Regions from separate parts of the Pseudomonas sp. WT-JTC genome, predicted to be linked through region 1. Evidence: riboswitches for the same ligand, from Rfam matches in the RefSeq annotation. Region 1 holds a riboswitch; the other holds the start of a gene.

Evidence for each region. Region 1 has a riboswitch for cobalamin ahead of cobW (cobalamin biosynthesis protein CobW). Riboswitches for the same ligand answer to the same signal wherever they lie in the genome.
Region 2: another riboswitch for cobalamin. It lies ahead of cobO (cob(I)yrinic acid a,c-diamide adenosyltransferase); the one in region 1 lies ahead of cobW (cobalamin biosynthesis protein CobW).

What each region holds. Positions count from the first base shown of each region.
Region 1 is NZ_CM160042.1:2,884,212-2,899,391, reverse strand. Features, by position in the region: gene AC06G5_RS13315 (NADH:flavin oxidoreductase/NADH oxidase family protein) at 1-882, shown strand, start outside; gene AC06G5_RS13310 (vWA domain-containing protein) at 1,028-1,573, opposite strand; gene AC06G5_RS13305 (magnesium chelatase ATPase subunit I) at 1,693-2,700, opposite strand; gene cobN (cobaltochelatase subunit CobN) at 2,758-6,621, opposite strand; gene cobW (cobalamin biosynthesis protein CobW) at 6,625-7,695, opposite strand; cobalamin riboswitch at 7,799-8,011, opposite strand; cobalamin riboswitch at 8,207-8,430, shown strand; gene AC06G5_RS13290 (CbtB domain-containing protein) at 8,553-8,744, shown strand; gene AC06G5_RS13285 (CbtA family protein) at 8,756-9,463, shown strand; gene AC06G5_RS13280 (cobalamin biosynthesis protein) at 9,460-9,873, shown strand; gene cobM (precorrin-4 C(11)-methyltransferase) at 9,959-10,705, shown strand; gene nfuA (Fe-S biogenesis protein NfuA) at 10,863-11,447, opposite strand; gene AC06G5_RS13265 (fatty acid cis/trans isomerase) at 11,650-13,947, opposite strand; gene metH (methionine synthase) at 14,103-15,180, shown strand, end outside.
Region 2 is NZ_CM160042.1:1,795,626-1,810,805, forward strand. Features, by position in the region: gene AC06G5_RS08090 (C40 family peptidase) at 87-719, shown strand; gene AC06G5_RS08095 (C40 family peptidase) at 885-1,421, shown strand; gene AC06G5_RS08100 (O-methyltransferase) at 1,440-2,093, shown strand; gene AC06G5_RS08105 (PQQ-dependent sugar dehydrogenase) at 2,199-3,512, opposite strand; gene AC06G5_RS08110 (hypothetical protein) at 3,579-4,163, opposite strand; cobalamin riboswitch at 4,317-4,550, shown strand; gene cobO (cob(I)yrinic acid a,c-diamide adenosyltransferase) at 4,633-5,244, shown strand; gene AC06G5_RS08120 (cobyrinic acid a,c-diamide synthase CobB) at 5,255-6,655, shown strand; gene bluB (5,6-dimethylbenzimidazole synthase) at 6,652-7,302, shown strand; gene cbiB (adenosylcobinamide-phosphate synthase CbiB) at 7,299-8,207, shown strand; gene cobD (threonine-phosphate decarboxylase CobD) at 8,200-9,192, shown strand; gene AC06G5_RS08140 (cobyric acid synthase) at 9,189-10,640, shown strand; gene cobU (bifunctional adenosylcobinamide kinase/adenosylcobinamide-phosphate guanylyltransferase) at 10,764-11,285, shown strand; gene cobT (nicotinate-nucleotide--dimethylbenzimidazole phosphoribosyltransferase) at 11,282-12,337, shown strand; gene cobC (alpha-ribazole phosphatase family protein) at 12,334-12,909, shown strand; gene AC06G5_RS08160 (adenosylcobinamide-GDP ribazoletransferase) at 12,912-13,643, shown strand; gene AC06G5_RS08165 (MarR family winged helix-turn-helix transcriptional regulator) at 13,700-14,104, shown strand; gene AC06G5_RS08170 (MFS transporter) at 14,157-15,180, shown strand, end outside.

The DNA.
Region 1 (15,180 bases):
CAAGCTCTGGCGCCGTCGGCGGTTGCACTGGATCTCGGCCAGTTCTCGAAGATGTTCGCCGAACCCAAGCCCATGAGCGAGGACGACATCCAGGAGGTGATCCGGCGCTTCGCCACCAGCGCCGCACTGGCGGAGAAAGCCGGCTTTACCGGTGTGCAGATCCACGCCGCCCATGGCTACCTGATCAGCCAGTTCCTTTCGCCGATCACCAATCGGCGCACCGATCATTGGGGCGGTTCGCTGGAAAATCGTGCGCGCCTGCTGTTGTCCGTTGTCGAGGCGGTTCGCCAGGCGGTGTCGCCGCAATTCTGTGTATCGGTAAAACTCAACTCAGCGGATTTCCAGCGCGGTGGTTTCGATGCCGATGATGCACGGCAAGTGATCCAGTGGCTTAACGAACAACCGATCGACCTGCTGGAACTCTCCGGTGGCAGTTACGAAGCACCGGCCATGCAGGGCGAAGCGCGCGACGGCCGGACCCTGGCACGGGAGGCGTACTTTCTGGAAATGGCCGGTGAACTGGCCAGCGTGGCGCGGATGCCGGTGATGGTGACCGGCGGAATCCGGCGTCTGGCAATCGTCGAACAGGTCCTCGACAGCGGCCTCGCCATGGCCGGCATCGGCACCGCCCTGGCCGTGGAACCGCAATTGGTCAAACACTGGCGCGAAGGCCAGAACAGCCATCCGCAACTGCCGCCGATCCGCTGGAAGCGTAAACCCCTGGCAGCGCTGGCGAGCATGGCAGTGGTCAAGTTCCAGCTGCATCGCTTGAGCCGTGGGCGCAAAACCCGGCCTGAAGTCTCGGCGCTATGGGCGTTGATTCTCGACCAGCTGTACATTGGCAAGCGTACCCGGCAGTACAGGCAGGCGATGGGCAAGTAATCCGAAATGGATGGTGACTGACCCACCGCTTTCGCGGGCAAGCCCGCTCCCACAAGGTTTGGCATCTACCGAATGTTTCAGGCAAGGCAAATAACCTGTGGGAGCGGGCTTGCCCGCGATGAGGCCAGTACAGGCGAAACAGATCTCAGCCAGGAATCAGCTCGTCAATGTGCCGATACTCAGCCTGCAACTGCGCAGCCAGCAACTTGCTGCGCCCAAGCCGGATCGGCCCGCGCTCGATGTCGATCAACAGCCCCGGACATTCCAGCGTCGGCAGCAGCGGCCAGTCCTTCAGCCGGCCATCGGTCACCAACAACAACCGCTGCTGCTCTGCCGGAAAGCGCTTTTGCCGTGCGCCAAGCCATCGCCCTGCTTCGCTCAATGCCGCCAGCAACGGCGTGCCGCCACCCGCGCCAAGGCCATCGAGCCAATGGCGCAGCCCCGTGAAAGCCTTGAAGCCCTGCACCTGCCACTTGGGCGCAGAACCGCTGGCCGTGAGCAGGGCCAGGCGTGCACGCTGGCGATAGGCATCGTCGAACAGTTGCGCCAGCAAGCCCTTGGCATCGCTCAATGCCTGATGACGGCGGGTCGATGCGGAGGCATCAACGATCACCAGCCACAGTTCATGGGGCGAGCGAGTACGCAGGTGAAACAACAGATCGTCGCGCTGACGCGGCCGGCCATTGAGCAATGTGCCGGGCCAGTTGACCGAACCACTGCGGGCTGCGTGACGTTTGCCCAGTTTGCCGTGGTCCAGCCGCCCGGCTCGAGGTCTGGCATTCGCCCCCGCGTCGGAGCGAGGGCGAATGCCTAGGGCTTTTTTGGCCAGCTCGGCACTTCACGTCGGGCGCCGACCGCCAGCGCCTGGGCAGGCAATTCGCCCCACTGGCCCTGCCCTTCGCTCGGGTTGGCGTTCTGCGGTGCAGTGGATTGCGGCGCGTGGGATTCCTGAGACGTCGGCGCCGAATGCTCGCGACGGCGATGGCGCAAAGCGAACTCGGCGACTGCGTCGATATCTTGTTCGGCGATAGCGTTTGCCCCGCGCCAGGCGGCGTGAGCCCGTGCGGCACGCAGCCAGACCAGATCGGCGCGCAAGCCATCGACGCCGGCGGCAAAGCAACGTTCAGTGATACATGCCAGCGCCTGGTCGTCGAGGGGAATGCTTGCCAGGGCGTTGCGTGCGTTCTGGCAACGTTCGCGCAGAGACGCCTGCGCCGATTCCCATTCGACGCAGAAAGCTTGCGGATCGCTGTCGAAATCCAGGCGACGGCGAATGATCTGGCCTCGTTCTGTCGGAGCTGTTTGGCCACTCAGGGCGACGTTCAAGCCGAAGCGGTCGAGCAGTTGCGGACGCAGTTCACCCTCCTCCGGGTTCATGGTGCCAATCAGCACGAACTTCGCCGAGTGCCGATGGGAAATGCCATCACGCTCGACCAGATTGGTGCCGCTGGCGGCCACATCGAGCAGCAGGTCAACGAGGTGATCAGGCAACAGATTGACCTCGTCGACGTAAAGCACGCCGCCGTCAGCCCTGGCCAGTACGCCGGGCGAAAACTGCGCGCGACCTTCGCCCAGCGCCACGTCGAGATCGAGGGTACCGACCAGGCGTTCCTCGGTGGCACCCAAGGGCAATGTGACGAACTGACCGCTGGCCAGCAGGTCCGCCAGACCGCGGGCCAGGGTCGACTTGGCCATGCCCCGCGGGCCTTCGATCAGTACACCGCCGATTTTCGGGTCGATGGCGGTCAAGTACAGGGCCAGCTTCAAATCGTCGGCGCCGACCACGGCGGAGAGGGGGAAATGCGGGGTGTAGGTCATCTTGAATACTCGGTCATGGTCGGTAATTTCACAGTCACTTGAGTGCCATGTGGCGCATCAGCTGTCTTCTTCTATATCCAGCAACAAATTCTCCAGCGCCTCGCGGTACTCGCCCGGGTCCTTCCACATCCCGCGTTGTTGCGCCTCGAGCATGCGTTCAGTCATGTCGCGCAAGGCATGGGGATTGTGTTCGCGAACGAAGTCCCGGGTGTCCGGGTCGAGCAAATAGGCATCGGCCAGCAACGCGTACTGGTGATCGTCAATCAACTGCGTAGTGGCATCGAAGGCGAACAGGTTATCGACTGTCGCGGCCATTTCGAACGCACCTTTGTAGCCGTGGCGTTTAACGCCTTCGAGCCATTTCGGATTGGCGGCCCGGGAGCGGATGACCCGGTTCAGCTCTTCCTTCAGGGTGCGAATCTTCGGCAGATCCGGCTGGCTGTGATCGCCATGATAACTGGCCGCCGTCTCGCCCTTCAGGCTTTCCACCGCCGCGAGCATACCGCCCTGGAACTGGTAGTAATCGTTGGAGTCGAGCAGATCGTGCTCGCGGTTATCCTGGTTTTGCAGCACCGCCTGTACCTGGCTCAGGCGCTGGGTGAACTGTTCACGAGCGGCGGTGCCCTCGTCAGCACCACCGTAAGCGTAGCCACCCCAGTTGAGGTAAACCTCGGCCAGGTCCTCGCGGGTCTGCCACAGCCGACCATCGATGGCGCCCTGCACGCCTGCGCCGTAGGCACCGGGTTTGGCCCCGAAAATCCGCCAGCCGGCCTGACGTCGCGCCGCGTCTTCATCGAGCCCTGCCTGCAACAAGGCTGCACGCTCGGCGCGCACCTTGGCCGCCAACGGGTTGAGGTCGTCGGGCTCATCCAGGTCGGCGACCGCTTGCACCGCCGCGTCGAACAAGCGAATCAGATTGGCAAAGGCATCGCGGAAGAAACCGGACACACGCAAGGTCACGTCCACCCGCGGACGGTCAAGCAAACTCAACGGCAGAATTTCGAAATCATCGACCCGCTGACTGCCAGTCGCCCAGACCGGACGCACCCCCATCAACGCCATCGCCTGGGCTATGTCATCGCCGCCGGTGCGCATGGTCGCGGTGCCCCATACCGACAGGCCGAGCTGGCGCAAATGATCGCCGTGGTCTTGCAGGTGCCGTTCGAGAATCAGGTTGGCCGACTGGAAACCGATGCGCCACGCCGTGGTGGTCGGCAGGTTGCGCACGTCCACCGAGTAAAAGTTGCGCCCGGTGGGCAGCACGTCCAGACGACCGCGACTCGGTGCGCCACTCGGGCCAGCGGGGACGAAGCGACCGCTCAGGGCATCGAGCAAACCGCGCATTTCCGCCGGGCCGCAGGCGTCCAGCCTTGGCGCGACCACCTCGAGCAGGTTGTCGAGGATGGCTTGTACCTCAATCCAGCCTGCCCCCTGTAGGAGCAAGCTTGCTCGCGATGGAGTGTCAGTCGACACCAATGTGGCTGACACAACATCGCGAGCAAGCTCGCTCCTACAAGGGCCAGGTTTGGTTTGGGAGGGAGCATCCACTGCCTGCGAGATCAGTTGTGTGGCGAACAGCTCGAGGCGTTCGCGGGTATCGCCAGTGGTGCGCCAGAGTTCATGGCTGATCGACAACAAGGCATTCGGTCGAGGCCCGGTCCACGGCTCGGCCAATGCACAATCGAGCGGATCGAACCCCAGCTCGAAAGCCTTGGCCAACGCCCGCAGCAGACTCGACTGCGCCCCACGGCCATCGCCCCGTGGAATGCGCAACAGCGCGAGCAAAGTGTCAATGCGCAAGCGCCCGGTGGGCGATTCGCCGAACACATGCAGGCCGTCGCGGATCTGCGACTCTTTCAAGTCGCACAGGTAAGTGTCCAGACGCGGCAACCAGATCGCTGCGTCAGCATCGCTGTCGAGTTGCTCGTCCAGTTGCAGTTCACGGTCGATGTGCGTATCGCGCACCAGTTGCAGGATGTCGCGCTGCAACTCTCGGGCGCGGCGCGGATCGAGCAGCTGCGCTTCGTAATACTCGTCTGCCAACAGTTCGAGGTTGCGCAGCGGGCCGTAGGTTTCGGCACGGGTCAGCGGTGGCATCAAGTGATCGATGATGACCGCCTGGGTGCGCCGCTTGGCCTGGGCGCCCTCGCCCGGGTCGTTAACGATGAATGGATAGATGTTCGGCAGCGGCCCGAGCAAAGCATCTGGCCAGCAATGTTCCGACAGCCCGACGCCCTTGCCCGGCAGCCATTCGAGGTTGCCGTGTTTGCCGACGTGGATCACGCCGTGGGCGCCATAGGTGTTGCGCAGCCAGAAATAAAACGCCAGGTAACCGTGGGGCGGTACCAGGTCCGGGTCGTGATACACCGCGCTCGGGTCGACCTGATAACCCCGGGCCGGTTGAATGCCGACGAAGGTCAGGCCGAAGCGCAGGCCGGCGATCATCATCCGCCCGCTGCGACACATCGGGTCGTTTTCCGGCGCACCCCAACGCTCGAGCACCGCCGCGCGGTTGGCTTCGGGCAGTGTGTTGAACATCGACAGGTAGTCGTCCATGGCCAGGCTTTGTTGGCATGGACGCTGGTCGATCGTGTCGACGTCGTTGCTGACTCCGCCCAGCAACTGCTGGATCAGCGCCGTACCGCTGTCCGGCAACTCAGCCGGCAATGGATAACCATCGGCATACAGTGCCTGCAGGATATTCAGCGCGGCCGCCGGAGTGTCGAGGCCGACGCCATTACCGATGCGACCGTCGCGGGTCGGGTAATTGGCGAGAATCAAGGCAATGCGTTTATCCGCATTGGACACCCTCGCCAGATCGACCCAGCGCCGCGCCAGTTCGGCAACGAAGTCCATGCGTTCCGGCTGCGGCCGGTAGCAGACCACATCCGACTGGCTGCGCTCACTGCGCCACGCCAGGTCCTTGAAGCTGATTGGGCGGCTGATGATGCGCCCGTCCAGTTCCGGCAAGGCGATGTGCATCGCCAGGTCGCGAGGACCAAGCCCCTGTTCACTGGCGCGCCAACCCGGTTCGTTGTCCTGGGCGCAAATCGCCTGGATCACCGGAATATTGCGGCGAAACGGGCGCAGATGGGGTGCTTCCGGGCTGGATTGGGCGAAGCCGGTGGTATTCAGAATCACCGAGACGTTGGCCTCGTCGAGCCAGTCCTCGACCACGCCAAGGCAGCCGGGCTCTTTCAGGCTCGCCAGCGCGATCGGCAACGGATTCAACCCCGCTGCCTGCAAACGCTGGCAAAAAACATCAATGAAAGCGGTGTTCGCCGCCTGCAAATGCGAGCGGTAAAACAGCACCGCCGCCACGGGTTGATCGGCGTACCAGTCGGCCTGCCAGTCGCGCAGTGCGGCAGAATGTTTGTGCGGATGGTAAATCGCTGTGCGTGGCAGGGTTTGCGGTTCGCCCCAGGTGTAATCACGTGCCAGCCAGCGATTGGCCAGACAGCGGAAGAAGTCCAGGGCGTTACCCATGCCACCCTGACGCAGAAATTGCCAGAGCCGGTCGCGATCCTCGACGCCGACGGTGCTCAGGTCGCTGAGCTCCGGGTCCGGGCGATCATCGCCCGGTACCAGAATGACCTGCACACCGCGCTGCGACAGCTCGACCAGGCGCTCGATGCCATACCGCCAATAGGCGATGCCGCCGTGCAGTGAAATCAGGATCACCTTGGCGTGACGCAGCACTTCGTCGACGTACAAATCGACCGAGGCATGGTTCTGCACCTGCATCGGGTTGGCCAGGCGCACGCCCGGATAATCGTCGGGCAACTGCTGCGCCGCTTCGGCGAGCAGCGCCAGGCTGGAATCGCCGCTGCACAGGACCACCAGCTCGGCGGGGGTTTGTCCAAGGTCGGCGATGTTGTCATCCGACACGAAACCGCCGGGCTGGGTCCTGAGCAGGTGCATGGCTTACACGCTGAGCGCGGCGCGCAGTTGCGCTTCGAGAACAGTAGCGTCGAGCTCCTGGCCGATCAGCACCAGGCGGGTGATGCGCGCTTCTTCAGCACCCCACTGGCGGTCGAAGTGCTTGTCGAAACGCGTGCCCACGCCCTGGATCAGCAGGCGCATCGGCTTGTTCGGCACGGCGGCGAAGCCTTTGACGCGCAGGATGCCGTGCTGGACCACCAGTTGGGTCAGCGCGTCCATCAGCAGGCTTTCGTCGGCTTGCGGCAGTTCGATGGAAATCGAATCGAAGGCGTCGTGATCGTGGTCATCATGATCGTCGTCGCCATCGTGGTGATGGTCGTGGTGGCTGTGACGGCTGTCGATGTGTTCTTCGGAGCCGGCACCGAGGCCGATCAGCACGTCCAGCGGCAAGCGACCGCTGCTGGCTTCGACGATTTTCACCGCTGGCGGCAACTCTTCGGCGACTTCCAGGCGCACGCGGGCGAGGTCTGCCGGGGCGATCAGGTCAGTTTTGTTGAGGATCACCAGGTCGGCGCTGGCCAGTTGGTCAGCGAACAGTTCGTGCAGCGGCGATTCGTGGTCCAGGTTCGGGTCGAGTTTGCGCTGGGCGTCGACCTGGTCCGGGAACGCGGCAAAGGTGCCGGCGGCCACGGCCGGGCTGTCGACCACAGTGATGACCGCGTCAACGGTGCAGGCGCTGCGGATTTCCGGCCACTGGAAGGCTTGCACCAGCGGCTTTGGCAGGGCCAGGCCGGAGGTTTCGATGAGGATGTGGTCGAGATCGCCGCGACGGGCCACCAGTTCGCGCATCACCGGGAAGAATTCTTCCTGGACGGTGCAGCACAGGCAGCCGTTGGCCAGCTCATAGACACGGCCGCTGGCTTCTTCTTCGGTGCAACCGATCGAGCACTGCTTGAGGATTTCGCCATCAATGCCCAATTCACCGAACTCGTTGACGATCACCGCGATGCGGCGACCCTGGGCGTTGTCGAGCATGTGCCGTAGCAGCGTGGTTTTGCCCGAGCCGAGAAAGCCGGTAACGATGGTGACAGGGAGTTTGGCCAGTGTTTTCATCGGATGCCCTATGGCTAAGGTGGCGGGCATACGGGACGACAACCGGCAACGCGCATGCGGTTGCCTGAAGAGTTCGCCACCGGATCACCCCGCCCGGTTGAAAGTGAGAATCTGTGTCGAGGCAGGTCTCCTGGCTGACGGTGTGCCGGCCTTGAGCCTGGCATTCGCTGCGCCTTCCCGCCGGTCTCATGGATTGAGCCTGCAGTGGCGTGGCAACGAACATCACCGTTCACAGTTGCGGGGGCAGCCGCGGCATCGACCGCGTTCCCTTCTTAGCTTCGACAAACGCCGAAGAACCTCGAAAGCGCAAGGCTACGCATGGTATTGGGGCGGGTCAATGTTCACGTGACTTCTGCGGTGTGCCCTTCGCGAGCAAGCCCGCTCCCACATTTGATCGGGTTCTTTCAGGGGAAAAGGGTCAAGTGTGGGAGCGGGCTTGCTCGCGAAGAACGCAACTCGGTTTCCAGTTGAGAACCCCTGCCAATTGACGCCCAACCCCCGCCCATGCTCTCCTACACACCTTGTTACGGGTGCCCTTCACAGGGTGAAACGGGAAACCGGTGAATCATGTGCTTTACTTCTAAGCCATGTCAGTCCGGTGCTGCCCCCGCAACGGTAAGCGAGCGAAGCATCAGATCCACTGTGCCATCACGGCATGGGAAGGTGATGCTTGCAGGATCAGGCGATGCCTGCCCCCTCGTGAGCCCGGAGACCGGCCCGCAACACAAAAGTGACCAGAACGGTCACTGAAACAACAAACCCGCGGTGGGCGGGCGCTGTTTGAAACGCTGCGCGCCTGGCCGTGCAGGTTTTTGCATGCGCTCTCATTCCCCGCTGACAGACCAGAGGGAAACGCCATGTCGATCATCAGCAGCACCGGCCACACTACAACCAGCACCACTTCTACCCTGGCTCAACGCCTGACCGCCGCCGTCTGCGCGTCGATCCTCGGCGCGTGCCTGGTGTATTTCGCCGGCTTCTCGCACATCGAAGCGGTGCACAACGCCGCCCACGATACCCGTCACAGCTCCGCGTTCCCGTGCCATTGAGACCTGCCAATATGATCAAGCGTATTGCGCAAACAGCAGGTTTCACCGGGCTGCTGGCCGCCCTGTTGCTGACCCTGCTGCAAAGTTTCTGGGTCGCTCCCCTGATTCTGCAAGCCGAAACCTACGAAAAAGCCGAACCGGCCGCTGTTGAAATGCATGAACATGCCGACGGTGCGATGGCTGCCCACACTCATGATGCCGAAGCCTGGGAGCCGGAAGACGGCTGGCAACGCGTACTATCTACCACCGGCGGTAACCTGGTGGTGGCTGTCGGTTTCGCCCTGATGCTGGCCGGCCTGTACACCTTGCGCGCGCCGACCAGAACCTCCCAGGGCCCGCTCTGGGGCCTGGCCGGTTATGCGACATTCGTGCTCGCGCCAACCCTCGGCCTGCCACCTGAATTGCCCGGCACTGCCGCAGCCGACCTGGCGCAACGGCAACTGTGGTGGATCGGTACCGCCGCCTCCACCGCCGTCGGTATCGCCCTGATCGTATTCAGCCGTCACTGGCTGATGAAAGTCCTCGGCGCGGCCATCCTCGCCGTTCCCCATGTGATTGGCGCACCGCAACCGGAAGTGCATTCGATGCTCGCTCCCGAGGCGCTGGAAACACAATTCAAAATCGCTTCGCAACTGACCAACATGGCGTTCTGGCTGGCCCTGGGCCTGATCAGCGCCTGGTTGTTCCGTCGCAAAAGCGATGGCCAATACCGCGCATGACGGATGTCAGCACAGCGCCGACCCTGGTGGTCGGCCTGGGCTGCCAGCGGGGCTGCCCTGTCAGCACGTTGCGGGCGCTGCTCGACCAGGCGTTGGCGGCGCATCAAATCCCGTTGCATGAAATCAAGGCCCTGGCCAGCATCGACCAGAAACGCGACGAACCGGCACTGATCGAGTTGGCGACGCAACTTGGCCTGGAATTGATGTACTTCAGCAGCGAACAACTGGCCGTTTATGAGGCGCAACTCAGTCATCAATCGCAAATAGCGTTTGAGCGCACCGGTTGCTACGGCGTGGCGGAAAGCGCCGCACTGGCCCTGGCAGAACAACTGGCTCAGGCCCCGGCAAAACTACTGATTCCACGACAAAAATATGCCCAGGCAACACTGGCATTGGCCGGCGCCGCCTGAAATCCCCGATAATCCCCGCCATCGATCATGAACATTCTTCATCTGAAGCCCTGTTCAGCCCCTTTTTTCCCCACAGGAACCGACGATGACCGTCTACTTTATTGGCGCAGGTCCCGGCGACCCCGAACTGATTACCGTCAAGGGCCAGCGTCTGATTCGCAGCTGCCCGGTGATCATTTATGCCGGCTCCCTGGTGCCTGCCGCCGTACTGGAAGGTCATTGTGCCGAACAGGTGGTCAACAGCGCCGAACTGCACCTGGAACAGATCATCGACCTGATCAGGACCGCCCACGCCAAGGGTCAGGATGTTGCCCGGGTGCATTCCGGCGATCCGAGCCTGTATGGCGCCATTGGCGAGCAGATTCGCTATCTGCGTGAGCTGGGCATTGCGTTCGAAATCGTACCCGGCGTGACGGCCACAGCCGCTTGTGCAGCGCTTTTGGGCGCAGAACTGACACTGCCGGATATTTCACAGAGTGTGATCCTGACGCGCTACGCCGACAAAACCGCCATGCCACCCGGAGAGGAGTTCTCCAGCCTGGCGCAGCACGGCGCAACCATGGCGATTCATTTGGGGGTCAGTCACCTGCCGAAGATCGTTGAGGAACTGCTGCCGCATTACGGCGCCGATTGCCCGATTGCGGTGGTGCACCGCGCGAGCTGGCCGGATCAGGATTGGGTGGTCGGGACGCTTGAGGATATTGCCGGGAAGGTTCAAGCCAAGGGCTTTCGCCGTACGGCGTTGATTCTGGTGGGTCGGGTGCTGGGCAGTGACCACTTCAGCGAGTCATCGCTGTATCGCGCGGGGCATGCGCATCTCTATCGCCCATAAGCCCTCTTCGCGAGCAAGCCCGCTCCCACAGGGGAATGCATTGCAAATGTGGGAGCGGCGGTGCGGCGATCCGACTTGCTCGCGAAGGCGTCAGTGAGTTCAACCCATAAAAAAACGGCGCTCACGGGGCGCCGTTTTTTATGCCGCAGCGAACACCTTAGTAGTAGGCGTTTTCTTTCTGCGTGTGGTCGGTCACGTCGCGAACGCCTTTGAGCTCGGGAATACGCTCGAGCAAGGTACGCTCGATACCTTCCTTCAGCGTCACGTCGGCCTGGCCACAGCCCTGGCAACCACCGCCGAACTGCAGGACGGCGATGCCGTCTTCGACCACGTCGATCAGGCTGACCTGACCGCCGTGGCTGGCCAGCCCCGGGTTGATCTCGGTTTGCAGGTAGTAGTTGATGCGCTCGTTCACCGGGCTGTCGGCGTTGACCATCGGTACCTTGGCGTTTGGCGCCTTGATGGTCAGCTGACCGCCCATGCGGTCGGTGGCGTAGTCGACAACGGCATCGTCCAGGAAAGCTTCGCTGAAGTGGTCGATGTACGCGGTGAAGCTTTTCAGCCCCAGCGCGGTGTCTTCGGGTTTTTCTTCGCCCGGCTTGCAGTAGGCAATGCAGGTTTCGGCGTACTGGGTGCCAGGCTGGGTGATGAAGACGCGGATGCCGATGCCCGGGGTGTTCTGCTTGGAGAGCAGATCAGCCAGATAATCGTGGGCGGCGTCAGTGATGGTAATAGCGGTCATGGAAACTCCTCGCAGGCTTGGGCGCAGTTTACGCCAATCAACGCGCCGGACAAAGTCCTAGTATTTTTGTCGGGAAAGATTCCGACAATTCCCCTTGTGGGAGCGGGCTTGCTCGCGAAGACGTCGTGTCAGGCAACCGCGATGGCGACTGATACAACGCTTTCGCGAGCAAGCCCGCTCCCACAGGGGCTCAAGTGGTGTTTCAGAGGTTCTCGTAGCGGTTCATGTCCAGCACGCCCTCTTCCACCGGATCGGTTTCATGGATGTAGCGGCTCATATCGTGGAAATAAGACCAGAATTGCGGATGACTGCGGCGTATCCCCCAGCGTTCGACGATTTTCTCGAAGCTGTCGGTATCCCTGGCGTTCTCCATCGCATCCACAAACGCCGGCACTTGCCCGGCCGGGATGTTGAACATGAAGTTCGGGTAGCTGCTGAGCACGCCCGGGAAAATCGTCAGGGTGTCGAGCCCAGGCTGATAGCGCAGCGATTCGCCGAGCAGGAACGCGACGTTACTGTGGGCACGATTGCGCAGCAGGCTGTAGACCTCGCGTTTGCCGCTACGGGTCTCGATCCGCAGCAGGGTCGCTTCCGGCAATTGATCGATGACTTTGAGTCCCGCCGCCGGGCGCGAAGCCAGGCGGCTCAACGCCTGTTCGGCACTTTGCAGGTCCGGATCGATATTCGGCCGCGAGCAGTAGGCGCCATCGCAGCGGTTGATCGGGTCGGGCCTGGCATTGAGATCGCCATAACGGGCCAGCAATTGTTGGGCGAAATCCCGCTTTGGATCCCGCGGATCAAGCTTCAGTGCAGTCGGCTTGTCATCGTCGATGGACTCGTAGTCCAGCCACATCTTGAATTTGCCACTGTTCTGATACCAGTCATCGAGGTAGCCATCCCGGGAATCGGCGGGCATCAGGCGCAGGAAGTTTTGCTCGGCACCGTTGCGGATCAAGTCGAAATACAGGCGCGTCTGGGCCTGGTGGGAGACGTTGCCGAACACATCGAAGTTCACTGCCAGTTGATAGTAGGTGCGCTCCAGCAGCGGATAGTCGAACAGCCACATCGTTTGCGGCACCTCGCCGATCAGGCCCTTGGTCACCGAAGCACTGTCGAAATGGCGGAAGATACTCAGCAACGCATTGTCGTTGCCGGCCCACAGGGTCGACCAGCTCGGCGCAGGCTGGTCGGCGTAGCTGTCCCGGCGCAAGGCTTCGTATTCATTGCGTTTGTCGCGGTAGTCGTGCCACAGGCTGAGGACGCTGCCGACATCGTCGTTCTGCCCCGGCATGGCCAGCAGCGGCGTAGCCTGCCCGCGATAGTTCGGATCAGTGACATAGAGGTCGTGCTCGGGTGCCTGGAACAACGCCCAGAAATTATCGCGGATCACGTCGGTGGCGATCTGGCCACGACACACTGGCCCACGGATAAACGTGCGCACAAAGTACTCGGCGTTATCGAGCATGAACTGGTAGCGCGCCTGGGCCGGAATCGCTTCGAAGGTGGCAAACGGGTTGGCCCGGCTCTGCGGCCCATAGCCCGGCAATGCGTCGACCTGCCAGTTGCCGCTGTAGAACAGGCTCTTGACCCGCGCCAGCTTCGCCGCATTCAGGGGGTAGGTGATGTGGGTCTTGTGCACGATCACGCCCTGCACCGGCCACAAGCGGTAGTAAAACTGCGTGCCCGGATCATCGTTCGGGCGACGGGTGTTGATCAGGTCGATCGGCTGGCCGGTCGGGGTGCGCGAACGTACCCACTGGAAGAAATGCCCGGGCTCGCCATCCTTGAAATAGAGATGGGCGAGGAACCAGTGCTCGTACAGCCAGCGCCCCACCAGACTTTCCCGGGCGCCCGGCGAATTGAGCAGGTTTTCCCACTGGACCACTTGCCGGGCTTCCGTTGCGCTGGGGGCAAGGTCCTGCCGGTCGATGGGCGCGCCCGCCGCCAACCAGCGTTGCAGTGTCTGGTACTGCTGGTCGGTCAGGCCGGTCACTGCCAGCGGCATGCCCTCCTTCGGATGCTTGGCGGTGTAGCCGTCGAACTCCGCGGGCATGGCACACATGTTTTCCCGGTTCAGGCCCAGGACGATGTCTTCCGGCAGCTTCGCGTTGGGTTGCAACGGGGTTTTGTGGCCCAGTTCCAGCATCCGCGCCATCAATGCGGCCTGGCTGCCCTGGGCATCGAGTACCGAATAGAAGCCTTTTTGCTGCCAGGCCTGTTTGCCTGAGGCGTCATAGAACAGCCGGGTCGGTGCAACCGCCTGGCGGCGGTCCCCGTCGTAGACCGGGACTTTCGTCGCGCCACGCGCCGCGCCCTCGCCGCTGCCCAGGTTGAGCTGACAGGCGGCGTCGTTGCAGGCGTGGCAGGCCACGCACTTTTCAGTGAAGATCGGTTGAATATCGCGGCTGTAGGAAATGGCAGAGGAAATCGCCGGACTTTGCGCCACGGCGCCCCAGCTTAAAAACAACAGCAATGTGCCGATGACGAAGCGATACGACATGTCCCTGGTCCCGAATCCTGAAAAACGCCGCGATTCTACCGGTCTGTCACCCCTGCCAACATGAACGATATTCATGCAAAACCGAGTCATGCTCTAAAAGCGCACAGGTTTGCTATCATCCCGGCCCTTCGTCATGGTCTTACCGAGTAGTCCAAATGTCCGATCGCAGCGTTCGCCTTCAAGCTCTCAAGCACGCCCTCAAAGAGCGCATCCTGATTCTCGATGGCGGTATGGGCACGATGATCCAGAGCTACAAGCTCGAAGAACAGGATTACCGTGGCAAACGCTTTGCTGACTGGCCGAGCGATGTCAAAGGCAACAACGACTTGTTGGTGCTGACTCGCCCGGACGTGATTGGCGGCATTGAAAAAGCCTACCTGGACGCTGGCGCCGACATTCTGGAAACCAACACCTTCAACGCCACCCGGATTTCCATGGCCGATTACGGCATGGAAGAACTGGCCTACGAGTTGAACGTAGAAGGCGCTCGCCTTGCGCGCAAGGTCGCCGATGCGAAAACCCACGAGAACCCGGGCAAGCCGCGTTTCGTTGCCGGCGTACTCGGCCCGACCAGCCGCACCTGCTCGTTGTCCCCGGACGTGAACAACCCCGGCTACCGCAACGTGACCTTCGATGAGCTGGTGGAAAACTACACCGAGTCCACCAAGGGCCTGATCGAAGGCGGCGCCGACCTGATCCTGATCGAAACCATTTTCGACACCCTGAACGCCAAGGCCGCGATCTTCGCCGTCCAAGGCGTGTTCGAGGAACTGGGCGTCGAACTGCCGATCATGATTTCCGGCACCATCACCGACGCCTCGGGCCGCACCCTGTCCGGCCAGACCACCGAAGCGTTCTGGAACTCCGTGGCCCACGCCAAGCCGATTTCCGTCGGCCTGAACTGCGCCCTCGGCGCCCGTGAATTGCGCCCGTACCTCGAAGAGCTGTCGAACAAGGCCAATACCCACGTCTCCGCGCACCCGAACGCCGGCCTGCCGAACGAATTCGGTGAGTACGACGAGCTACCATCGGAAACCGCCAAGGTCATCGAAGAATTCGCCCAAAGCGGCTTCCTCAACATCGTCGGCGGCTGCTGCGGCACCACGCCGGGCCACATCGAAGCCATCGCCAAGGCCGTGGCCGGTTATGCGCCGCGCGAAATTCCGGACATTCCCAAGGCTTGCCGCCTCTCTGGCCTGGAACCCTTCACCATCGATCGCAGCTCGCTGTTCG
Region 2 (15,180 bases), 1.1 Mb from region 1:
CACAAAAAGATCGATTGAATTTGCAAATGAGGTTGATAGCGGGCATAGTCTCGGCTTCTTTACAACTTTCAGCCACGGTCGTGCCCATGCTCAATCGCTTCGCACCCCTCGTGCCTCTCGCACTCGTTACCCTGCTGTTCGGTTGCGCTGCCCACACTCCGGTGTCCCAGCAAGTGCCGCAACAACAGGTTCAAAACTCCGTTACTGCCCAGTCCTCCTCTCTTTTCCAGGAAGAGCTGGCTACCGAAAAAGAGCTCGCAGACTTCGCCGGTGGCAAGTCCTACCAGCTTCCGGTACTGGCCGACAGCATCCTCGAACGTGGCATGTCCCTGATCGGTACCCGTTACCGTTTCGGCGGTACCTCTGAAGCCGGCTTCGATTGCAGTGGTTTCATCGGTTACCTGTTCCGCGAAGAAGCGGGCATGAACCTGCCGCGCTCCACCCGCGAAATGATCAACGTGGACGCTCCACTGGTCTCGCGCAGCAAGCTTGAGCCGGGCGACCTGTTGTTCTTCGCAACCAACGGCCGTCGCGGTCGCGTCAGTCACGCCGGGATCTACCTGGGTGACAACCAGTTCATCCATTCCAGCAGCCGCCGCAGCGGTGGCGTGCGGATCGATAGCCTGGGTGACAGCTACTGGAGCAAGACCTTCATCGAAGCCAAGCGCGCCCTGGCAATGGCGCCTAATGCGTCGCCAATCGTCACTGCCCGCAAATAAGCGCACAGTTTGTAAGGCAAACTTAAAGTCTTACTTGAAGTTTGCCATATAACCGCTAGAATCCTGATGTATGAATGATGGCAAACCGCCTGCGTCCCGCGCAGGCGGTTTTCTTTTCTGCACTCCCGGCAGAAAAAGCCGCAGCCAGATCAGGATGCTCTGCTTATGACGACGTCGGCCCGCCTCGCAATCATGTTCTTCGCAGCGCTGCTCAGCGCTTGTGCCAGCCGTACACCGCCACCAGCGCCGGTGGTTCGTGCCCCCATCGTATTTGGCTCTTCACAAGCGTTTTCGCCCGAGGCGGAAGACGTGCTGTTTCGCGCGCTCGGTCTGGTGGGCACGCCTTATCGCTGGGGTGGCAATACGCCGGATTCCGGATTTGATTGCAGCGGCCTGATCGCTTACGTTTACCGCGATGTCGCCGGCATTTCCTTGCCGCGCACCACTCGCGAGATGATCTCCATGCAAGCGGCGAGTGTGGGCAAGGAAGGCCTGCAAACCGGTGACCTGATTTTCTTCGCCACCAATGGCGGTTCCCAGGTCAGTCATGCCGGCATCTACGTGGGGGAAGGGCGCTTTGTCCACGCGCCGGCCACCGGTGGCACCGTGAAGCTCGACAGCCTGTCCAAGACGTATTGGCAAAAGGCTTATCTGAGCGCCAAGCGTGTTCTGCAGCCTGAACATCTGGCGCGCAACCCGTAACTTCCGGAGCTGGTTGTCATGACTGCTCGCACCCTCAATCTCGACGATTCGCTGTATCAGTACCTGCTCGACGTCTCGCTGCGGGAAACCCCGCTGCTCAAGCGCCTGCGCGATGAAACCCAGGCGCTGCCCATGGCTCGCTGGCAGGTGGCGCCGGAGCAAGGGCAGTTTCTCGCTTTGCTGGTGAAACTGACGGGGGCCAGGCGCTTGCTCGAAGTCGGCACCTTTACCGGTTACAGCGCGCTGTGCATGGCGGCGGCATTGCCCGCTGACGGTTCGCTGATTTGCTGTGATATCCCCGGCGACTACAACGCCACGGCCCTGCGCTATTGGCAGGAAGCCGGGCTGGCCGGACGCATCGATCTGCGTCTGGCGCCTGCCCTGGAAACCCTCGGCAAGCTGGACCACCCAGGCCAGTTCGATCTGATTTTCATCGATGCCGACAAGGCCAACTATCCGGGTTATCTGGAACACGCCCTGCGATTGCTGCGGGTTGGCGGGCTGGCGGTGTTCGATAACACCCTGTGGAGCGGGCGCGTGCTTGAGACCAATCCAGAGAGCGCGGACACCCGGGCGATCCAGGCGCTGAACCGGGCGTTGAAGGATGATGCGCGGGTGGATCTGTCGTTGTTGCCGTTGGGGGATGGTTTGACCCTTTGCCGCAAACGCTGAACCCCGTGGGAACGGGCTTGCTCGCGAATACAGGCTGTCAGTCGACTGATGTGTTGGCTGATACACCGCATTCGCGAGCAAGCCCGCTCCCACAGGTTCAGTGACTTACTTTGCTGCCGACACTCGCCATACCTTGTTCCCCACATCATCGGCCACCAACAGGTCACCCTGCCGGTCGATCACCACGCCCACCGGCCGGCCCATGGCTTCTTCCTTGTCGTTGAGAAACCCGCTGAGCACTTCAACCGGGTTTCCGACTGGCTTGCCAGCGCGGAAGGGCACGAAAATCACTTTGTAGCCGCTGTGGGGCTTGCGGTTCCAGGAGCCGTGCTGGCCGATGAAGGCGCCTTCCCTGAATTGCGCCGGCAACTTGTTGCCTTCGGCAAACGCCAGGCCCAGTGACGCCGTGTGTGGGCCGACGGCGTAGTCCGGGGTGATAGCCTTGGCCACCAGGTCCGGGTTTTGCGGCTCGACGCGAATATCGACATGCTGGCCGTAGTAACTGAACGGCCAGCCATAGAATGCACCGTCTTTAACCGAGGTGATGTAGTCCGGTACCAGATCACTGCCGATTTCATCCCGTTCGTTGACCGCTGTCCACAACGCACCACTGCGCGGTTCCCAGGCCATGCCGTTGGGGTTGCGCAGACCTGAGGCAAAGATCCGGTGCTGGCCGGTGGCGCGATCCACTTCCCAGATCGCTGCACGACCTTCTTCCTTGTCCATGCCGTTTTCCGCAACGTTGCTGTTGGAGCCCACAGTGACGTAGAGCTTGCTGCCGTCCTTGCTGGCGATGACGTTTTTGGTCCAGTGGTGGTTAAGCGGGCCGCCTGGCAGGTCAATTACCTTGATCGGTGGTGACTGGATCTGCGTATCGCCACTTTCATAGTGAAAGCGCAGAAGGCGATCGGTATCGGCCACGTACAGGTCATTGCCGACCAGCGTCATGCCGAAGGGCGAATTGAGGTTTTGCACAAACACCGTGCGGGTTTCCGCAACGCCATCGTGATCCTTGTCGCGCAGCAAAGTGATGCGGTTCGCGCTGGGCACGCGAGCCCCGGCACGCCCCATGACTTTCTTCATCACCCAGCCGCGAACGCCTTTGCCGTCTTCGGGTTTCGCTGGTGCGCTGGTTTCCGCCACGAGCACATCGCCATTGGGCAGCACATAAAGCCAGCGCGGGTGATCCAGGTCTTCGGCAAAAGCGGCCACTTGAGTGCCCGTTGCTGCGACGGGTTTCGCACCCTGTGGCCAGCCGATGGCCGGTGCGATGTTCACGGTCGGGATCAGGGTTTTGTTCGGTTCCGGCAGTCGGGGCGAAGGGCCGGTGCCATCGGAGACTTGCAGGCGGGAGGTCTCGCTGCAAGCGGCGAGCCCTCCTGAGAGCGCGATAACGAGAACGAGCGAGGGCGTGCGCATGCTGGTCTTCCCTATGAATGCCTTGTTCTAATCATAGAGAAGCGTTATCGACCGATGGTTCAACCCTTAGCCGCGTGTTTCCTTGAACAGCACCGCAATGCCGGGGTGATAGTTGCCAGCTTCGTTGCGCAATTTGCGGTAGGCATAAGGGAAATACCAGGCGACGGCGCAGGTGTGTTCCTTTTGCAGGTCGTCGACCATGTCCTGGAGTTCTTCCGGCGTTGCGCCTTGCTGGGCTTTTTGCGGGGCGACGAACAGGCAGCCGAGTTTCAGGTCGCTGGCATGGCTCACTCGCTTCGCATCGCTGGCGATGTCGACCAAGGCCTGGGTCAGGTTGAGGCTGTTGACCCGTGGCCAGCGCTGGCTGACCTGGATGTAGGCGCGGGTTTCGGGCGAGGCGAGGAACAGGTCGGCACGGCCGTTGCGGTCGCCTTCTTCGGTCTGTTTGCGGGTGGGGGTCTGTTGCAGCGTGACCATCTCGGCCATCCAGGCCGCGGCAGAGAGCAGTCCGAGATTGGCTTTTTCGTCATGCCAGTACGGTGTGTCGCCATCGCCACGGACGGCGTTATAGCGGTCGATGCATTCGAACCAGCGCTCGAGCACCGGACGCAGGAATTCCAGCTTTGGATTGCTGATGATCATGCCTTGCATGGGCTCACCCTTGTTATTGTGTTGTGGGGTTGTGGCTCTTTGATATCACTGCTGCGAGCGTGGCACAAGATTGACGTCAGATTATTGATTGACGACAGTTATTCGGCAGGTGGCCGCCCGGCTTTAATTGACGCTCCACCCCCAACCCTCTAACCTTCGCGGCTTGTTTCAGGTGCTCTGTGACTTGGGTCGACAGAGTGAAACAGGGAAGCCGGTGAGTGAGTCCTTCTGTTTGTCGAAGGCCTGCAATTCCGGCGCTGCCCCCGCAACGGTAAATGAGTGAAAACTGTGTGTGATGCCACTGTGTCGATTCGATGCGGGAAGGCGCACAGTCCGGCCCCGCGGCCACTCATGAGCCCGGAGACCGGCCTGATTCATCCAGCGGCATCACGGTGGGCGATGCCAGGCTTGTTGCCTTCTTTTGCTGTGCCTGCCCGCCGTTATTCCTGCCTCAACGGAGAGCTCCCCCATGACTGATACCCCCGATCGTGACGAACGCCACCTGGCGCGCATGCAGCGCAAAAAAGCCGTGATCGACGAACGCATCGCCAATTCCCCGAACGAATGCGGCCTGTTGCTGGTGCTGACCGGTAACGGCAAAGGCAAGAGCAGTTCGGCCTTTGGCATGCTCGCCCGCGCCATGGGGCATGGCATGCAATGCGGCGTGGTGCAGTTCATCAAGGGCCGCAACAGCACGGGCGAAGAGCTGTTTTTCCGGCGCTTTCCCGAGCAGGTGCGTTTTCATGTGATGGGTGAAGGTTTTACCTGGGAAACCCAGGACCGTCAGCGCGACATCGCTGCCGCCGAAGCCGCCTGGGCGGTGTCGCAGCAACTGCTGCGCGATCCGTCTATTGGTCTGGTGGTGCTGGACGAATTGAACATCGCACTCAAGCATGGCTACCTCGACCTCGATCAGGTGCTCAGCGACTTGCAGTCCCGGCCACCGATGCAGCACGTGGTGGTCACCGGTCGTGCCGCCAAGCCGGAAATGATCGAGATGGCTGACACCGTCACCGAAATGGGCGTGATCAAACATGCCTTCCAGGCCGGGATCAAAGCGCAGAAAGGCGTCGAGCTGTGAGTCGCACTTTATGAATAGCCCTCGTCAATGCCCGGCGGTACTGATTGCCGCGCCGGCTTCCGGCCAGGGCAAGACCACCGTCACCGCGGCGCTGGCCCGATTGCATCGCAATCAGGGGCGCAAGGTCCGCGTGTTCAAGTGCGGCCCGGACTTTCTCGATCCGATGATTCTCGAGCGCGCCAGCGGTGCGCCGGTGTATCAGCTGGACATGTGGATGGTCGGCGAGCAGGAGAGTCGCCGGTTACTGTGGGAAGCCGCGGCCGAAGCCGACCTGATTCTGATCGAAGGCGTCATGGGGCTGTTCGACGGTACGCCGTCGAGCGCCGATCTGGCGCGGCATTTTGGTGTGCCGGTGCTGGGTGTGATCGATGGCACCGCCATGGCCCAGACCTTCGGCGCATTGGCCCTGGGGCTGGCGCGTTATCAGCCGGACTTGCCGTTCGCCGGCGTGCTGGCCAACCGCGTCGGCACACTGCGCCATGCGCAACTGCTCGAAGGCAGCCTGACTGAAGGTTTGCGCTGGTACGGCGCGCTGTCCCGGGAAACCGGGATCGAACTGCCGAGCCGGCACCTGGGGCTGGTTCAGGCCAGTGAGCTGAACGATCTCGACCTGCGCCTCGATGCGGCCGCCGATGCCCTGGCCAGCAGCTGCGAGGTCGCGCTGCCACCGGCAGTCGAGTTCGCCGCACCGGATGCCATCGCCGCCGAACCGTTGCTGGCCGGTGTGCGCATTGCCGTTGCCCGGGATGAAGCCTTTGCATTCACCTACGGTGCGAGCCTGGACTTGCTGCGGGCGATGGGCGCCGAGTTGTCATTCTTCTCGCCGATCCGCGACCGTGCGTTACCAGAGGCCGACAGCCTGTACCTGCCGGGTGGTTACCCGGAGCTGCACCATGTTGCGCTGGCGCAGAACACCACGATGCTCGATGCGATCCGCGCCCACCACCAGGCAGGCAAACCACTGCTCGCCGAGTGTGGCGGCATGCTGTATCTGCTCGATTCGCTGACCGATGTCGAGGGCACTCGCGCCGAACTGGTGGGCTTGCTGGCCGGTGATGCGGTCATGCAAAAGCGTCTGGCGGCGCTGGCGTTGCAAGCGGTGGAACTGCCGGAAGGTTCGCTGCGCGGGCACACCTACCACCATTCGCTGACGACTACTGAATTGACACCGATTGCCCGTGGCTTGAGTCCTAACGGTGGGCGAGGGGCGGAAGCGGTTTATCGTGAGGGGCGGATGACTGCCTCCTATGTGCATTTCTATTTTCCGTCCAATCCGTCGGCGATTGCCGCGCTGTTTGCGCCTGACCGAAAGGGCGCCTTCGCGAGCAAGCCCGCTCCCACAGGGGATCGAGTTTCATCAGGCCACTCACTTTCAAATGTGGGAGCGGGCTTGCCCGCGAAGAGGCCATGACGGATAACGGATTTTCCGAGGCCGAACGCGCAGCGGTCTATCGCGCCATCGCCGAACGCCGCGACATGCGCCACTTCAGCGGCGGCACCGTCGAGCCTGAATTGCTCCGGCGCCTGCTCGAGGCCGCACACCAGGCACCCAGTGTCGGTCTCATGCAGCCTTGGCGCTTCATCCGCATCAGTGATCGCACCTTGCGCGGGCAAATCCAGGCCCTGGTGGAAGAAGAACGCATCCGCACCGCCGAAGCCCTCGGCGAGCGCAGCGATGAGTTCATGAAGCTCAAGGTGGAAGGCATCAACGATTGCGCCGAGGTACTGGTCGCCGCACTGATGGACGAGCGCGAGCAGCATATCTTCGGCCGCCGCACCTTGCCGGAAATGGACATGGCCTCACTGTCCTGTGCCATCCAGAACCTGTGGCTGGCGTCCCGCGCGGAAGGGCTGGGCATGGGCTGGGTGTCGCTGTTCGAACCCCGGGCACTGGCGGACCTGTTGCGGCTGCCGCCGGGCGCCAAACCGCTGGCGGTGCTGTGTCTGGGACCGGTCAAAGAGTTCTACCCGGCGCCGATGCTGGTGCTTGAAGGCTGGGCGCAGGCGCGTCCGCTACATGAATTGCTGTACGAAAATTTCTGGGGAGTGAGTCAATGAGTGTGGCGTTGTTGAGTGTCGCCGCGGTTGCGCTGGATGCGCTGCTGGGTGAGCCCAAACGCTGGCATCCGCTGGTGGCGTTCGGCCGTTTTGCCGAGCGCATCGAGCAACGTTTCAACGGTGGTGGTCGCGGTTGGCGCAGCCATGGCGTCACTGCGTGGGTGATCGCCGTGTTGCCGCTGACGCTGCTGGCCACGGCATTCTCCTGGGCGCCTTATGTCGGCTGGATCGTCGAGATACTCGCGCTCTATTGCGCCCTCGGCATGCGCAGCCTCGGCGAGCACGTCGAGCCTGTGGCCAAGGCCCTGCGCGGTGGTGATCTTGATGAAGCACGCAAACGTGTGAGCTATCTGGTCAGCCGTAAAACCAGCGAACTGGATGAAACTGAAGTTGCCCGTGCCGCTACCGAGTCAGTATTGGAAAACGGTAGCGATGCGGTGTTCGCGGCGTTGTTCTGGTTTGCCGTGGCGGGTGTGCCGGGCGTGGTGCTCTACCGCCTGAGCAATACGCTGGATGCGATGTGGGGCTATCGCAATGAGCGCTTCGAGCGGTTCGGCTGGGCGGCGGCGAAGATCGACGACGTGCTCAATTACATTCCTGCGCGTCTGGTGGCACTGACTTACGCGCTGCTGGGCAAAACCCGGCTGGCGTTGAAATGCTGGCGCACCCAGGGCCCGACCTGGGACAGCCCGAACGCCGGCCCGGTGATGGCGGCGGGTGCGGGTGCGCTGGGTGTCGAACTGGGCGGGGCGGCGATTTATCACGGCGAACTGCATCAGCGTCCGCAGTTGGGCGAAGGCGTGCCGGCGGATGCCGACTCCATTGACCGGGGCTGGCAATTGGTCCAGCGCGGGGTATGGTTATGGCTGCTGATTCTCTGCATGGGGGCTGAGTTTTATGCTTGAGCACGGTGGGCGGCTGCGCAAGGCAGCGCTCGAGTACGGCATCGATGAAGCTGACTGGCTGGACCTGTCCACGGGGCTGGCACCCTGGCCGTTCCCGGTGCCGGATATTCCGCTGCGGGCCTGGGCCCGTTTGCCGGAGACGGACGATGGTCTGGAGCAAGCCGCCTGTGATTACTACGGTACCTTGCAGGCGCTGCCGGTGGCCGGCTCGCAGATGGCGATCCAACTGCTGCCGCGATTGCGTCGGGCGGGCAAGGTCGGCGTGTTGTCGCCGTGTTATGCCGAGCATGCCGAAGCGTGGCGTCGCAACGGCTACATCGTGCGGGAAGTGCTGGAGCAGGAAGTCGACTTCTTTATCGACAGTTTCGACGTGCTGGTAGTGGTCAATCCGAATAACCCCACAGGCCTGAGCCTTACGCCCAGTCGCTTGCTCGACTGGCACACGCGACTGGCCCAACGCGGTGGCTGGCTGGTCGTGGACGAAGCGTTCATGGATAACACGCCGCGACTGAGCCTGGCGCCGTTTGCCCATCAAGTCGGGTTGATCGTGTTGCGCTCCTTCGGCAAGTTTTTCGGCCTGGCCGGCGTGCGCCTGGGCTTTGTGCTGGCGGAGCGCAAGTTGCTCAAGTTGCTGGCTGAACAAGTGGGGCCGTGGGCCGTGAGCGGGCCGACCCGGGTGGTGGGCCACGCCTGCCTGCGCAATACCGAAGAGCAGACCCGGCAACGGATACGCGCGGATGACGCCAGCGAGCGCCTTGCGTCGTTGCTGGAGCAACATGGGTTCCAGCCGCAGGGCGGTTGCGCGCTATTCCAGTGGCTGGTCACCGAACGCGCCGAAGAGCTGCATGAGTTCATGGCCCGGCGCGGCATTCTCCTGCGGTTGTTCGCGCACAACAGCAGCCTGCGATTCGGCTTGCCCGGTGACGAAGCCGCCTGGGTGCGACTGGCGCAGGCGTTCGAAGATTTCGCCAAGGAAAACCAATGACCACGCTGATGGTGCAGGGCACCACGTCGGATGCCGGTAAAAGCACACTGGTGACCGCGCTGTGCCGTTGGGCCACGCGCCAGGGCACAAGGGTGGTGCCGTTCAAGCCGCAGAACATGGCACTCAACAGCGCGGTGACCGCCGACGGTGGCGAGATCGGTCGCGCCCAGGCGGTACAGGCCCAGGCCGCGCACCTTGAACCGCACACCGACATGAACCCGGTGCTGCTCAAGCCCAACAGTGACACCGGTGCCCAGGTGATCATCCATGGTCGCGCCGTCACGACCATGAACGCCGTTGCCTATCACGACTACAAAGCCATCGCGATGCAAGCGGTACTGGCCTCCCACCAGCGCTTGAGCGCGGAGTATCCGCTGGTGATGGTCGAGGGCGCGGGCTCGCCGGCGGAAATCAATCTGCGGGCTGGCGACATCGCCAACATGGGCTTTGCCGAAGCGGTGGATTGCCCGGTCGTGCTGATCGCCGATATCAATCGCGGCGGGGTTTTCGCCCATCTGGTGGGCACCCTTGAACTGCTGTCGCCGAGCGAACAGGCGCGGGTCAAAGGATTCGTCATCAATCGTTTCCGTGGTGATATCGCGTTGCTGCAACCCGGTCTCGACTGGCTCGAAGAACGCACCGGCAAACCGGTAATCGGCGTGTTGCCGTACGTGATGGACCTGCACCTGGAGGCCGAGGACGGCATCGATCAACGCCAGACCGATAAAGCCGACCAGGTACTGAAAGTGGTAGTACCGGTGCTGCCGCGCATCAGCAATCACACCGATTTCGATCCGCTGCGCCTGCATCCGCAAGTGGACCTGCAATTCATCGGCCCCGGCCAGGCGATTCCACCCGCCGACCTGATCATTCTTCCTGGCTCGAAAAGCGTGCGCAGCGACCTCGCGTACCTGCGGGCCAATGGCTGGGAAACCGCAATCGCCCGGCACCTGCGTTACGGCGGAAAACTGCTGGGGATTTGTGGCGGCCTGCAGATGCTCGGCGAGCAAGTGCATGACCCGCTGGGTCTCGAAGGTGCGCCGGGTTCCAGTGTCGGTTTGGGGCTGCTGGCGTTCCAGACTCAACTCGAACAAGAGAAGCAGTTGCGCAATGTGCGTGGGCGTCTGGCGCTGGAAGATGCGCCGGTTGCGGGTTATGAAATTCATGCCGGCGTGACCACCGGGCCGGCGCTGGAAAATGCCGCCGTGCAACTGGATGACGGTCGCTGTGACGGTGCGCAAAGTTTGGACGGGCAGATTTTCGGCACCTACCTGCACGGGTTGTTCGAATCGCCGGCGGCGTGCAGTGCGCTGTTGCGCTGGGCCGGGTTGCAGGATGTGCAGGCCGTGGATTACCACGCCTTGCGCGAGCGCGATATCGAGCGGCTGGCGGATCTGGTGGAGAAGCATCTGGATACCGGGCTGTTGCGGGAACTCTGTGGAATCTGAGGTGGAAGCTCTGGCCTCTTCGCGAGCAAGCCCGCTCCCACGGTTGACCGCGTTCTAAATGTGGGAGCGGGCTTGCTCGCGAAGACTGAAGTGGCCACACCGCTCATTTGAAAGGATGTAACCATGCTGCAACTGATCCTCGGCGGCGCCCGCTCCGGCAAGAGTCGCCTGGCTGAAAAACTCGCCACCGACAGCGCTCTGGCCGTGACCTACATCGCCACCAGCCAGCCGCTGGATGGAGAAATGAGCGAGCGTGTGGCCCATCACCGCGCCCGTCGTCCTGTCGAATGGGCATTGATCGAAGAGCCCGTGGAACTGGCTCGGGTGCTGCGCGAATCCGCCCGTACCGACAGTTGCCTGCTGGTGGATTGCCTGACCCTGTGGCTGACCAACCTGCTGATGCTCGACGATGCCGAGCGCCTGACAGCCGAGCGTGATGCCTTGCTGGACTGCCTGGCGTCGCTGCCGGGTGAAATCATTTTTGTCAGCAACGAGACCGGAATGGGTGTCGTGCCGCTGGGCGAATTGACTCGCCGCTATGTCGATGAGGCCGGTTGGCTGCATCAAGCTCTGGCTGAGCGCTGTCAGCGTGTCGTGCTGACCGTCGCCGGCCTGCCCCTGACTCTGAAAGGAACTGCGTTATGACTCAATCCTGGTGGCTGAACCCGAGCAAGCCAGTCGATACCCAAGTGGTCGAACAGGCACTGGCGCGGCAACAGCAACTGACCAAACCGGCCGGCTCCCTCGGTCAGCTGGAATCGGTGGCGGTGCAACTGGCGGGTTTGCAGGGGCGGGTCAAGCCGAGCCTGGAGCAGGTGTGGATCGCGATATTTGCCGGCGACCATGGCGTCGTCGCCGAGGGCGTGTCGGCGTTTCCCCAGGAAGTCACCGGGCAGATGCTGCACAATTTCGTCAACGGCGGTGCGGCGATCAGCGTACTGGCGCGGCAACTGGGCGCTTCCCTGGAAGTGGTGGACCTGGGCACGATAACGCCGTCGCTGAACCTGCCGGGTGTGCGCCACCTGAACGTCGGCCCGGGCACGGCGAATTTTGCACAGGGTCCGGCCATGACCGGGGCGCAGGGGCAACTTGCCTTGCAGGCCGGCCGTGACAGCGTGCAGCGAGCAATGGCCAGCGGTGCGCAGCTGTTTATCGGTGGCGAAATGGGCATCGGTAACACCACCGCCGCCAGCGCCCTGGCGTGTGCCTTGCTCGATTGCCCGGTGGGCCATCTGACCGGACCCGGTACCGGGCTCAACGCCGAAGGGGTCAGCCACAAGGCCCAAGTGATCGAGCGTGCCTTGGCATTGCATGGCGCGCAGCGTGACGATGCCTTGCAAACCCTGTTCAACCTCGGCGGTTTCGAGATCGCCGCGCTGGTCGGTGCCTATCTCGCCTGTGCCCAGGAGGGTGTCGCGGCGCTGGTGGACGGTTTCATCTGCAGTGTCGCGGCTCTGGTTGCGGTGCGCTTGAATCCTGAATGCCGTCAGTGGCTGTTGTTCGGTCATCGTGGCGCCGAGCCGGGCCATCGTCATGTGCTGGAAACCCTGAATGCGCAACCGTTGCTCGATCTTGGCCTGCGGCTTGGCGAAGGCAGTGGTGCGGCATTGGCCGTGCCGCTGCTGCGTCTGGCTTGCGACCTGCACGGGCAAATGGCGACCTTCGCCGAGGCCGCCGTGGCAGATCGTCCGGCATGACCTTGCACCTGGATCTGTTGCGCCACGGTGAAACCGAACTCGGCGGCGGGCTGCGTGGCAGCATCGATGATGCGTTGACCGACACGGGCTGGGCGCAGATGCGCGCCGCCGTGGTCGGCCGAGGCCCATGGGATCGGCTGGTCAGTTCGCCGTTGCAGCGTTGTGCGCGGTTCGCCGAGGAGCTCGGTGCGCAATTGGCTGTGCCGGTGCAACTGGACAACGACCTGCAAGAGTTGCATTTCGGCGCCTGGGAAGGGCAGAGCGCGGTGGCGTTGATGGAAACCGACGCACAGGCGCTGGGCTTGTTCTGGGCCGACCCCTATTCGTTCACACCGCCTCAGGGTGAACCGGTCGCAGACTTTTCGGCACGGGTGCTGGCTGCGCTGGAGCGGTTGTATGCGAGCTTTCCCGGTGAGCGCATTTTGCTGATCAGCCACGGCGGAGTGATGCGACTGTTGCTGGCACAGGCTCGCGGGCTGCCGCGAGAACAACTGCTCAACGTCGAGGTCGGCCATGGCGCGGTGTTTTCGCTGACGCTGGAATCCGCTGGCTTGTTGAAGGAAGTGCTCTGACCATGCTGCCGTTCTGGATCGCCCTGCAATTTCTCGGCAGCCTGCCGATTCGCCTTCCCGGCATGCCCGAGCCTCGGGAACTGGGGCGGTCGCTGCTGTTTTATCCGCTGGTGGGATTGCTCTTTGGCGCGATTCTGTGGGCAGTGAACTGGCTGTTGCTCGGCACGCCGACGTTGTTGCATGGGGCGTTGCTGCTGAGCGTTTGGGTCTTGCTCAGTGGCGGGTTGCATCTGGATGGCCTGGCGGACAGCGCCGATGCCTGGCTCGGCGGCTTTGGCGATCGTGAGCGTACGCTGACTATCATGAAAGACCCGCGCAGCGGTCCGATCGCCGTGGTGACGCTGGTGCTGGTGTTGTTGCTTAAATTCAGCGCGCTGCTGGCGTTGATCGAGCAACCGCATTCGCTCGCCTTGATCATCGTGCCGTTGATAGGGCGCAGCGCATTGCTCGGCCTGTTCCTGACCACACCGTACGTGCGCGCCGGTGGCCTGGGTCAGGCGCTGGCCGATCATCTTCCGCGTTCGGCGGGCAGGCAGGTGTTGGCGGTCAGCGCGCTGGCCTGTGTGGTGATCGCCGGCGTCAGTGGTGTGCTGGCGCTGGTGCTGGCAGTAGTGGGGTTTGTCTGGCTGCGCCAGGTGATGTTGCGGCGCCTGGGTGGCACGACGGGGGACACAGCAGGGGCAATGCTGGAGTTGCTGGAAGTTGCAGTGCTGGTAGGCTTGGCGCTGTTCTGACTGTTCCTCCGGTTCTGTAACTTGATTTAAACGACTCGCGGGTATATACACGCACCATGCTCGATTCCCAATGTTTATGCATCAACCTGCGTCGCGCCGCCCGTGGCGTCAGCAGGCATTATGACGGCGCTCTCGACGGCTTCGGGATCAACGTTGCGCAGTATTCTTTGCTGTGCAATCTGCAGCGTCTGGATCAGCCGAGCATCTCGGTCCTGGCCGAGGCCATGGGTCTGGATCGCAGCACCCTGGGGCGCAATTTGCGGGTGCTGGAGGGGGACGGCCTGGTGACGCTGGTCGAGGGCGAGGACATGCGCAATCGCATCGTCCTGCTGACCGAGGCCGGGGCAGAGCGTCTCAAGGCTGCCTTGCCGGCCTGGGAAGCCGCACAGCAGCGTTTGATCGATCGCCTGGGAGCCGAGAAGCGCGAAACCTTATTGAAGCTGCTGGACGAACTGGCGTGATGCCGGTTTTTCCGATCTTAAGCGGGTATATACCCGCTATTGGAGAATAACAATGACATCGATGTGGCGTACTTGCGGCTGGGTTCTGTTGGGGAGTGCGCTGATCCTTGCGTTGTCTCTGGGGGTTCGACATGGCTTCGGGCTGTTTCTGGCGCCGATGAGCGCCGAGTTCGGCTGGGGCCGTGAAGTGTTTGCCTTCGCCATCGCCTTGCAGAACCTGATCTGGGGCCTCGCTCAGCCATTCACCGGTGCATTGGCCGACCGCTTCGGCGCGGCGAAAGTGGTGCTGATCGGTGGCGTGCTGTACGCGGCCGGGCTGATTTGCATGGGGCTCTCCGATTCCGCGGTGACCTTGTCGCTGAGCGCCGGCCTGTTGATCGGCATCGGACTGTCCGGTACGTCGTTCTCGGTGATCCTGGGTGTGGTCGGTCGCGCAGTGCCGCCGGAAAAACGCAGCATGGGCATGGGCATCGCCAGTGCTGCCGGTTCGTTCGGCCAGTTCGCGATGTTGCCCGGCACACTCGGTTTGATCGGCTGGCTTGGCTGGTCCGCGGCGCTGTTGGCGCTGGGCTTGCTGGTGGCGCTGATCGTACCGTTGGTGAGCATGCTCAAGGACAAGCCGCTGCCAGTCCTGGGTCACGAACAGACCCTTGGCGAAGCACTGCGCGAAGCCTGCTCTCACTCCGGATTCTGGCTGCTGGCGTTCGGCTTTTTCGTGTGCGGATTCCAGGTGGTGTTCATCGGAGTGCACTTGCCGGCCTATCTGGTGGATCAGCATCTCCCGGCGACGGTCGGCACCACGGTGCTGGCGCTGATCGGCCTGTTCAACATCTTCGGTACCTACACCGCTGGATGGCTCGGCGGGCGGATGTCCAAGCCGCGTTTGCTCACCGGTTTGTACTTGCTGCGGGCAGTGGTGATTGCGTTGTTCCTGTGGGCGCCGGTGACCACCATGTCGGCCTACCTGTTCGGCATGGCCATGGGCTTCCTGTGGCTGTCGACGGTGCCGTTGACCAACGGTACGGTGGCGACCTTGTTTGGTGTGCGAAACCTGTCCATGCTGGGTGGGATTGTTT